DNA from 2 places in the Paenarthrobacter sp. NEAU-H11 genome. Region 1 is predicted to be linked to the other one. Evidence: riboswitches for the same ligand, from Rfam matches in the RefSeq annotation. Region 1 holds a riboswitch; the other holds the start of a gene.

Region 1 (5,348 bases):
GCCAACCCTGCGGCTGCGGGGGCCAAGGCCATGTCCAAGCGCCGCGCGGGAGTTCCGGTGTGGCGGACAGGCAAGCCTGATGCCTTCCTGGCTGCAGCCGTGGACACCGCCCGCACCGCCATCGAGGGCATCACGGCACCGGCTACGATCGGCCAACACCTTGCGGCCAAGAGCGAAGGCGACCGCCTGGTGACCCATCTGTTTGAATCGAAGCTGGCCGGTTACCTGGGCTGGCAGTGGTACGCGGTGCTCACCCGTAACTCCCGCTCCAAGGTCGTCACCGTCAACGAACTCGGCCTGCTGCCGTCGGAGGATTCGATCCTTGCCCCGGAATGGGTGCCGTGGGCGGAACGTGTCAGACCCGAGGACGAGCAGGAGCCGGATCAGGTGCCGGCCCAGGAGCCGGAACAGGGCCCGGAATCCGGGGAGGAAAAGCCCGGGGACGGTGGACAGCCCGGCGACGAAGCAAGGACTTCCTGACCACACACGAACGGCGCCGTCCGGGATGATCCCGGGCGGCGCCGTCGTACGTTAAGGCTGCCGGCCTACTTGCGCAGTTCGCCCACCACGTAGTCGATGCTCGCCAGCAGGGCAGAGACGTCGGACGGCTCGATGGCCACAAACGTGGCGATGCGCAGCTGGTTGCGGCCCAGCTTCCGGTACGGCTCGGTGTCCACGATGCCGTTGGCCCGCAGGACCTTGGCCACCACGGTCGCGTCCACTGAATCGTCGAAGTCAATCGTGGCGATTACGTTGGAGCGCTCGTCCGGGTTGGCGACGAACGGCGTGGCGAATTCGGAGGACTCCGCCCAGCTGTAGATGCGTCCGGCAGAATCTGCAGTCCGCGCCGAAGCGAAGTCAAGCCCGCCGTTCGCGTTCAGCCACTGCACCTGGGCGTCCAGGGTCACCAGGGTGGACAGCGACGGCGTGTTGTAGGTCTGGTTCAGGCGGGAGTTGTCAATGGCCGTCTGGAGGTCCAGGAAGTCCGGGATCCAGCGGCTGGTGGACTTGATCCGGGCCGCGCGCTCCAGTGCAGCCGGCGAGAACAGGCCAAGCCACAGCCCGCCGTCGGAGGCAAAGTTTTTCTGCGGGGCGAAGTAGTAGACGTCGCTCTCCGCCACGTCGACGTCCAGGCCGCCGGCTGCCGACGTCGCGTCAATAAGGACCAGTGAGCCCTCATCCGCGCCTGCCACGCGCTTCACGGGGGCGGACACGCCAGTGGACGTCTCGTTCTGCGGCCAGGCATAGGCATCAACGCCCGCCTCAGCCTGCGCAGCAGGGCGGGTTCCCGGCTCGGATTTGACGATGGAGGAGGCATCCAGGAAAGGAGCCTTGTTGGTGGCTGCCGCGAATTTCGAGCCGAATTCACCGAATGAGAGGTGCTGCGCTTTCTTCTCCACCAGGCCGAAGCTGGCGACGTCCCAGAACGCCGTGGAACCGCCCACGCCCAGCACCACCTCATAGCCTTCCGGGGCACGGAAGAACTGGCTCAGGCCTTCGCGTACGGACCCCACCAGGTTCTTGACCGGTGCCTGCCGGTGGGACGTTCCCAGGATGGTCTTCGATGCGGCGGACAAGGCATCGATCTGCTCCTGCCGGACTTTGGAGGGACCGGCGCCGAACCGCCCGTCCTTGGGCAGGAGGTCGGCGGGAATAGTGATGCTGGTTTCGCTCACAGGTGCTCCAATTTCGGCGTGGACGGGGTGTTGGTCCGGACGGATGTGGGTGCCAGGCAGTCGCGGCGACTGTGACTCGGGCCCTCCCTCATTCTGCCTGAACAGCTGTTTCAGCGGGAACCGGGGCCGTCATAGTCCAGACATTGAGACAGGGCCCCTGCCCGCGCCGTCAACTATTCGGACAAACTCAAAATAGGCTAAGCTTTCCAACGGACCACGCTGCATGTGAAGGCGGTACGGTGGGACAACGCAAGGTACTGCGCTCGAGGAGCTGAGCTGGATGACGGATCTGATCGACACTACGGAGATGTACCTTCGGACCATCTTGGAGCTTGAGGAAGAAAACATCGTTGCCCTCCGGGCCCGGATCGCGGAGCGGCTGCGCCACTCCGGGCCCACTGTGTCGCAGACCATCGGCAGGATGGAACGGGACGGCCTGGTGGTTGTCTCCGGAGATCGGCACCTTGAACTCACGGAGGTGGGCCGGAAGCGCGCCACCGAAGTCATGCGGAAGCACAGGTTGGCGGAGCGGCTCCTGGCCGATGTCATCGGGCTGGACTGGGCCTACGTCCATGACGAAGCCTGCCGCTGGGAGCACGTCATGAGCGAACGGGTGGAACGGCGCATTTACGAAATGCTGAACCATCCCACTGAGTCCCCGTATGGCAATCCCATCCCGGGATTGGCGGCCCTCGGGGGCGAGGCGCAGGCCGCTGCGGACGCGGCGGTCAGCCTGCTTGAGGCCATGAAGACCTACGGCCCGACGTCTGAGGTGACAGTCAGCCGCCTGGCAGAGCCGATCCAGGTGGAACCCGAGTTGTTGGTCCAGCTTGATGAAGGCGGAATCCGGCCCGGTGCCTCGGTCTCGCTGGAGCGGGTGGGGGAGTACATTTCGGTCCGCGTCCCGGGCATCGAAGGGGCCCTGGAGCTGCCGCCGGAAGTCGCGGCGCACGTCTTCGTGGCCGTACGCTAGGGACCGCTGGAGGCCTCCCGGCTACCCCAACGGGTGCCGGTTACGCAAAGATAACGGAATTGTTACTTTGGGACTTTTGCCCCTATAGTTAAACCCAAGCGTTGATACTAAAGCGTTACCTGATCTGGAGCCGAGCTCTGCCAGCGGATCAGGTGCACGAGTCATTACTGGCAGAGGCGGGGGAACCACAAACGGCAGCCGGGGGACTGCCTTGGGGTGAAGTCCGTCAGCAGCAAGCCTCTTCCAGTGAAGGATCCTCCGTGGATACCTCTGTGCCGAAGCTTGCTTACGGCGGACCGGGTCTTTGAACTCTCTGACCCGAATCCGACAGCTAACTTCGCAGGCTTTCCAGAGAGGAACCCTTCTTGTCCATGCAGACCCCCAGGGGACGCCGCCGCGCAGCGGTGCCCGCTTCGACGCCGCGGGTTGTTGAAGTCATCACCACGGAACGCCCCCGCGATCCCCACCGTGATGCGCGCCGCCGTCGTGGTCCCTTCCGCCAAGTCACCGAGTTCGCTGCTGCGAGCGGAATCGGCCAGAAGGCCGGAATCGCACTCGCAGCCACAGGCCTGGTGCTGACCGTGACGGTGCCGGCCACCAGCCCCGTGATGGCCACCGACGCTCCCGGTGTTACTCCGATGGCAGCCTCAGCCGTCACGCCGCAGCCGCAGATCTCAGCCGAGGCCGGTGCCCAGATCGATTTCAGCCGTTCCGCCGTGGTCACCCAGGCGGATCCGGACGGCAAGCTCAAGCAGCTTCTCAGTGCCCAGTCCGCCGGCTCGGTGTCACGTGCTGCCTCGGCAGGAAGCCTCGGCGCTCCACTGGCCACGCTGACCACAGCGTCCCCCTTCGGCTACCGCGTCAGCCCGATCACCGGTGGCTCAGGCGACTTCCACCGCGGCCAGGACTATGTGGCCCAGTGCGGTACGTCGGTCTTCGCTGCCGCCACCGGTACCGTGACCTTCGTGGGCTGGCACCAGTTCGGCGGCGGAAACCGCGTTGTGGTGGACCACGGCAACGGCCTGGAAACCACGTACAACCACCTCTCCTCCTTCAGCGTGAGGGAGGGGCAGACCGTCTCGCGCGGGGACGTAATTGCCCTTAGCGGGACCACGGGCGCCTCCACGGGCTGCCACCTCCACTTCGAGGTGCAGGTCAACGGCGAAGTGGTCGATCCGACTGGCTGGCTGTAGTCAAGTGACGGTGAACTATCAGATGATCGTGACTTGCCGTGACCTGAATGTGACATTCACTCAAAACTGCTGTACCGTCTAACTCGCGTCAACTTTTCCGAAGTTGACGCTCTTGTGCGGATTGCCTAACTCTGCCACCGCTCAAGGTCCGTTCGCATTTCATCGTCTGGCAGGGGCGGGGGAACCAATTTTGGTCTTGGCTTTGGCTAAGACCTTGGGGTTAAGTCGCAAAACTTCCTTGGAAGCAGCGCGGCCGGGTGACTCCCATCCGAATCCGACAGCTCACCTCGCAGGCATTGGGAGAGGCTACCTTCGTGTCTTCACGCAATAATTCTGCGCGCCACCGTGCGCAAACGGTTCGTACCAACCCCTTGGACACTATGTCCAAGGCTGTTAGTGCCAATGCCGGGACAGTAGGTCGCCAGGCTGCCGTTATCGCCGCAGCTTCCGGTCTTATCCTCAGCATGGGCCTGCCCGCCAACGCAGCGGACACCACCGCTGGTGTTTCCGCTTCCACCGAGTCCGGCTCCGCGCAGGCTGCCCTGGCAGTCACCGCAGCCCCCACGGCCACCGTGTCGTTCGAGCGGCCCGTGGTCAAGACCACTGCCGCCCCGAAGCCGGAGCGGGTGCGCCCACAGTCCACCGCCACGGAAACGGGCGCAGCGTCGAGTTCGGAGTCTGCAGCGGACAAGCTGGCCAAGACTGTCTCTTCCGCTTCCACCTCAGGCATTGCTGCCATCGCCTACACGGGCATTGGCAGCCCCTACGTCTGGGGCGGCACCAGCCCGGTCACCGGATGGGACTGCTCCGGCTTCACCCAGTGGGTTTACGCCCAGGCCGGCATCAGCATCCCCCGCGTCAACGCCTGGACTGCCATGACCCCCACCTCCACCCCGCAGCCCGGCGACCTGGTCATGCAGAACGGCGGAGCGCACGTCGGCATCTACGTCGGCAACGGCATGATGGTCAGCGCGCTCAACCCCTCCCAGGGCACGCTGCTCCACGCCGTAGCCGCCACCGGCACCTCTTCGTTCTTCACCATCAGCAAATAGTTCTTGGACCCTCGGGTCCAAGAACTATTTCTTTGCTCCACCACGCTTTCCGCTAACACCACATCCCCGTTCGGGGCGTGCCGGCGTACCCCCAAGATGCCGGCGCGTCCACATCCCTTGGTGCCCACAACGGCCTGAGGAAAACGAAAGAGAGAACTGATGACTACTCGTGCTACCGCACGGCATCGCGCCGAGGTCACCAAAACCAGCTCAATCGCCATCATCGCCAAGGCTGTCGGCGAGAACGCCGGCGGCGTAGGCCGCCAGGCCGCTGTCATCGCCGCCGCTTCCGGCCTGGTACTGACCAGCGGCATCGCGGCGAACGCTGCCGACTCCAACGTCCAGCGCGACTCCGCTCCGGCTTCCACCCTGGAAGTTGAATCCGCCGTCGAAGCCCCCATCTCCGCGGCCTCCACGATCAACATCACCTTCGAAAAGCCCGCCGTCACCACCA
Region 2 (5,348 bases), on a different contig from region 1:
TCGCGCACCCCGGGATAAACCTCAACCCAATGATTCAGGCGGCGCTCGCGGAGCACGTCGAACACGGATCCTGCCGCCCCCGCTTTTTCATCCCAAGCCCCGAAGACCACCCGCGGAATCCGGGCCAGGACAACGGCGCCGGCGCACATGGCGCAGGGCTCCAGGGTCACCACCAGCGTGCAGTCGGCGAGCCGCCAGCCGTCCCCGCTGCCGCCGTCGAGCACTGAAAGCTGGCGCAACCGTTCTGCCGCCTCCCGGATGGCAACCATCTCGGCGTGGGCGGTGGGATCACCAAGCTCCTCCCGCTGGTTCCGGCCGGAACCCAGCACGGCGCCGTCGGGCCCTATGACCACCGCACCAATCGGCACATCCTCCGTAGCAAGGGCGCGGCGGGCCTCGGCCAGGGCAAGGCCCATCCACGCGTCGTGTTTTTTATCTGCGGAGACCATGGCTCAATGATAGTTTCGTGGGATAACCCGAGCCCGTGACGCCCCAGACGCCGGGAGGCACAGTGAGCACCGTCCGAGACCGCATGGACAAGTGGATCAAGCCCTATGCCGCCTTGTGGCTGACCCTGATCATCGGCGGAACACTGGTGGTCACCTTGGCCCTGCTCGGTGCGGAGGTATACGCGAATGTAGTGGACGAGGAGGGGCTGGCCAGCCTGGATATTCCCGCGCTGGAATACTCCCAGTCGCTGCGGAATCCCGAGGTGGACGCCTTCGCCACCGGCTTTACCAACGTGGGCGGGGGGATCGGCATGCCCATTCTCGCCAGCATCCTCACCGCGTGGCTGACATTACTGAGCAGGACGTGGCGGCCCATCGTCCTGGTGGGCGGCGCTGCCCTCGTTTCCACAACTGCAACCACCCTCGGCAAGCGACTGGTCGGCAGGACCCGCCCGGACCATTCGGAGGCGGTGCCCCCCTATGAAACCACACCGTCCTTCCCCAGCGGACACACGCTGAACACAACAGTGGTGATAGGCGTCCTGGTCTATCTGATGTGCCTCCAGTTCCAAATCCTGTGGGCTAGGATCGCCGCGATAACGGCCGGAGCCATCTTCATCATCGCCATGGGCCTGAGCAGGGTTTTCCTGGGACACCATTGGTTGACCGATGTGATGGCCGGCTGGTTCCTTGGCCTTGCGTGGGTGTCCATGGTGATCCTCGCCCACCGGCTGTTCCACCTGATACGCCGCCGCGAGCACGCGGGCCCTGCGCCCACGTTTGAACACCCCGTCCTCCGCGAGGACCACACCGGGGAGCCGGAGGCCAGCGGCGAACGGCCGGGGAGGGGGCCGGCGGCCGGGTGATAGTTTTGACCAATGCGCACTCTCGTTGTGGACCACCCGCTGGTCGCCCATAAGCTCACTGTCCTCCGCGACAAAAACACTCCGTCCCCGGTCTTCCGGCAGCTGACGGAGGAGCTGGTGACGCTCCTCGCCTACGAGGCAACGCGCGAGGTCCGCACCGAGCCCGTCACCATCGAAACGCCCGTCAGCACCACCGTGGGCACGGCGTTCACCAAGCCCACCCCGCTGGTGGTGCCCATCCTGCGCGCGGGCCTTGGAATGCTCGAGGGCATGACCAAGCTCGTCCCCACAGCTGAAGTGGGCTTCCTCGGCATGGCCCGTGACGAGGAAACCCTGGACATCATCACGTACGCCGAGCGCCTGCCTGAGGACCTTACCGACCGGCAGATCTTCGTTCTGGACCCCATGCTGGCCACCGGCGGGACGCTGCGCGAAGCCATCAAGTTCCTGTTCAAGCGCGGCGCCTCTGATGTCACCTGCATCTGCCTGCTTGCCGCTCCGGAGGGACTGGCGAAGCTGGAGGAAGAACTCTCCGGCGCCAACGTCACCATCGTGCTGGCCTCCATCGACGAAAGGCTCAACGAGAAGTCCTACATCGTTCCCGGCCTCGGCGACGCAGGCGACCGGCTGTACGGCATCGCAGGCTAAGGACATCGCAGGCTAAAGCCAGGCCTTTCCTGTTCCCGGCCGCAGGGCTAGCCTGTGCGGATGGACTGGAAACTGGAACTGGTGTTTGTCCCTGTGTCCGACGTGGACCGGGCCAAGGATTTCTACGTCAACAAGGTGGGGTTCAATGCCGATTTCGATCAGCGGCCCACGGAATCCATCCGCTTTGTCCAGCTGACCCCTCCCGGCTCAGCCTGCTCCATCTGCATCGGGGAAGGGCTCACGGACGCGCCTCCGGGTACCGGCTCCAACCTCCAGCTCGTGGTCAGCGACATCCAGGCTGCCTACGAGCACCTGAAGGGCAACGGGGTGGACGTGAGCGAAGTGGACGTACAGGACTGGGGCCATTTTGTGTACTTCGCTGATCCGGACGGGAACCGGTGGGCCGTCCAGTACATCCCCGGCCGGGACGCGGGGGAGCAGCAGAAGTAGGTTACTGCATCCCGCCTAGTACCAGTTGTTCGACAAGTGGAAGTTCAGTGCACCACACGGCGACTGGTAGCGCTCCTGGATGTAGTTCAGGCCCCAGTTAATCTGCGTGCGGTAGTTGGTGAGGTAGTCGGCTCCGGCGCTGGCCATCTTCTCAGCCGGCAGGGACTGGACGATGCCGTAGGCGCCGCTGCTCGGGTTGGTGGCCGTGGTGGTCCAGTCCGATTCCTTGGTCCAGAGGGTCTGCAGGCACTGCATCTGGTCCGGAGCCCAGCCATAGGAAGCCAGCTGGCCTGCGGCGTACGCCTGGGCGCCTGCGGGATCATTAACCGCGACGACGGGTGCGGGCTCGGGTGCCGGGGCCGGAGCGGGTTCCGGCGCCGGAGCCGGTGCGGGCTCGGCAACGGGAGCAGGTTCGGCTGCCTGCGGGACAACGTTGATCTGCTCGGCTGCGGGCTCAGGCGCAGGGTTGGCCCGGATTTCGCTCTGCTCCATGCTCAGCTTGGAATGGGACTCCGAAGCCTGCGCCCCGGTGGCTGCCACGCGGGCACCCGTGTCGGTGGCCTGGCCCGCAGCGCCAACTCCAACAAGGAGGGCGCAGGATGCTGCCAGCAGTCCGGCGCGCCGGCCGACGGAGGGGAATTTGCCTGCTGCACGCGTGGAGCGTGCATCCGTGCCTGAATTCGGGCGTGGTTTTACAAGGAACTTGGACATAATAGATCGCCTCTCACACCTGCGGAGTTAGCTGTCGGGTTCGGATGAGGGCATCCGGCCGCACGGAAAAAACACGTGCAGGCTTAACCCCAAGGGCAGTCAGTGCCCGGGACGGTGGGTCCCCCGCCTCTGCCGTTGTTCAAGAGGAATCCGGGAAGTGGCAGAGCTTGGCGTCAACCCGGGATATGCGGCCCGAACGGGGACCGCACCCATTCGACGGTACAGGAGTTCAGCGCATAAGTCACATTTTGGTAACGGAGGTCACGATGACGGCGCGCCGCCTTGTGCCATTCCCCGCATGAGGGGTAGCCGCAGGGCGAACTGCGTGCGGCCGGGTTGCGACGTCACCGTTACCCGTCCGCCGTGGGCCTCAACAATGGACTCGACGATGGACAAGCCCAAACCGCTGGTTCCTTCAGCGGCGGACGCGCCGGGCGCGCTGGTCCCCGCACGTGCCGCGTCTGCGCGGGCAAACCGGGCGAAGACCTGGTCCACGAACTCCGGCGGTATGCCGCCGCCGTCGTCCGTTACGGTCACCACTGCGGCGCCCTCCGGCGTTTTCTCCACCCCCGTTACCACCGTGGTTCCCGGAGGGGTGTGCTTGCGGGCGTTGGAGAGCAGGTTCATCAGCACCTGCCGCAGCTGGGACGGATCCCCGTTCACCACCACCGGCTCGTCGGGGAGCTCCAGCCGCCAGGTGTGCCCTGGCGCCATGACCTTCTCATCGCTGACGCCTTCCACCACCAGCTGGGTCAGGTCCACCTCGGCAAGCTTCAGCGGCTGGCCCTCGTCGAGCCGCGCGAGCAGTAGGAGATCCTCCACCAAAGCGGTCATCCGTTCCGACTGGCTTTGCACCCGTGCCAGCGACTTCTCCCCGTCCGGAGTGAAGTTTTCCGTCATTCTCATCAGTTCGGTGTAGCCGCGGATGGCGGTCAGCGGCGTGCGCAGCTCATGGGAGGCGTCAGCCACGAACTGCCGGACCTTGGTCTCGCTCTTCTGCCGCGCCTGCAGCGCATTCGCAACGTTGTCCAGCATGAGGTTCAGCGCGTGCCCCACGCTGCCCACCTCAGTTCCAGGGTTGGAGTTCGACGGCGGGACGCGAACGGCAAGTGCCACCTCGCCGGCGTCCAGGGGCAGCTGCGAAACCCGGGTGGCCACCTCGGAGAGCTGTTCAAGGGGCTTCATGGTGCGGCGGATCAGGACCGTGCCCACCAGCCCGATCAGGAGCAACCCGCCCAGCGAGACGAACACGAAGGTCCACACCAGGGACGTCAGCGTGCTCTCCTTGGCGGCCAGGGGGAGCCCTGTGACCAGGACGTCACCGAAACTGGTCTTGACCGCAATCAGCCGGTAGTCACCGTTTGAGAGCGTGCGGTCAACGGGCCGGGCATCGGTGGCCAGTGCGAGCAGGACCTGCTTGTCCTCGGAGGACAGCGCAGAGCGCGTAGTGTCCGGGGCCAGGAAGCCGGCGCTGTTGACCTGGCCGTTGAGGATGCGGGCGTTCAGTGTTCCCACGCTTTGTCCGCGGGAATCCAGGGGGTCCCTGCCGTTGAAGCCGCCGGAGGGAGGCCGGCCGGGATCGTTGGAGCGGGCTGCGGCCTGGCTCAGCTGCTCGTCCAGCTGGCGGGTGAGGAAGGAGTCCATCGAGGCGTAGCTGGCTACGCCCACCGCACCGCAGATGGCGATCAACAGCGCCATGGCCAGCAGGATAAGGCGTGTGCGCAAGTGCCAGGTGGCGGGTTTGAGCCAGCGCCGGGGCTGCGGCTCCGCGGTGTGCACGGAGGTCATGGCGCGCCTACTCCGCCGGCTTGATGACGTACCCGGCGCCCCGCACGGTGTGGATCATGGGCGGGTGCACGGCGTCCACTTTCTTGCGCAGGTAGGAGATGTAGAGTTCCACGATGTTTGCCTGCCCGCCGAAGTCGTAGTTCCACACCCGGTCCAGGATCTGGGCCTTGCTGATGACGCGCTTTGGGTTCTCCATGAGGTAGCGCAGCAGCTCGAACTGGGTGGCCGTCAGCTGGAGCTCCTCGCCCGCGCGGGTCACCTCCCGGGTGTCGACGTTGAGCACAAGGTCTCCCACTACCAGTTCCGCAGTGTCCATGGCGGCAACTCCGGAGCGCTGGACCAGCCGGTGCAGCCGCAGCAGGACTTCCTCCATGCTGAAGGGTTTGGTCACATAGTCGTCGCCGCCGGCAGCGAGGCCCACGATCCTGTCCTGGAC

Evidence for each region. Region 1 has a riboswitch for cyclic di-AMP ahead of ACQ3DC_RS09355 (M23 family metallopeptidase). Riboswitches for the same ligand answer to the same signal wherever they lie in the genome.
Region 2: it holds a riboswitch for cyclic di-AMP, as region 1 does, so the genes downstream of both, ACQ3DC_RS18010 (hypothetical protein) here and ACQ3DC_RS09355 (M23 family metallopeptidase) in region 1, are expected to answer to the same signal.

The regions. Positions count from the first base shown of each region.
Region 1 covers NZ_JBNZGA010000006.1:25,414-30,761, forward strand. The annotation lists gene ACQ3DC_RS09340 (DUF3027 domain-containing protein) at 1-480, shown strand, start outside; gene serC (phosphoserine transaminase) at 546-1,676, opposite strand; gene ACQ3DC_RS09350 (metal-dependent transcriptional regulator) at 1,957-2,649, shown strand; cyclic di-AMP (ydaO/yuaA leader) riboswitch at 2,793-3,010, shown strand; gene ACQ3DC_RS09355 (M23 family metallopeptidase) at 3,021-3,842, shown strand; cyclic di-AMP (ydaO/yuaA leader) riboswitch at 3,971-4,152, shown strand; gene ACQ3DC_RS09360 (C40 family peptidase) at 4,223-4,894, shown strand; gene ACQ3DC_RS09365 (NlpC/P60 family protein) at 5,054-5,348, shown strand, end outside.
Region 2 covers NZ_JBNZGA010000017.1:80,731-86,078, reverse strand. The annotation lists gene ACQ3DC_RS18030 (nucleoside deaminase) at 1-449, opposite strand, end outside; gene ACQ3DC_RS18025 (phosphatase PAP2 family protein) at 533-1,315, shown strand; gene upp (uracil phosphoribosyltransferase) at 1,328-1,963, shown strand; gene ACQ3DC_RS18015 (glyoxalase superfamily protein) at 2,024-2,413, shown strand; gene ACQ3DC_RS18010 (hypothetical protein) at 2,429-3,124, opposite strand; cyclic di-AMP (ydaO/yuaA leader) riboswitch at 3,130-3,290, opposite strand; gene ACQ3DC_RS18005 (HAMP domain-containing sensor histidine kinase) at 3,386-4,912, opposite strand; gene ACQ3DC_RS18000 (response regulator transcription factor) at 4,920-5,348, opposite strand, start outside.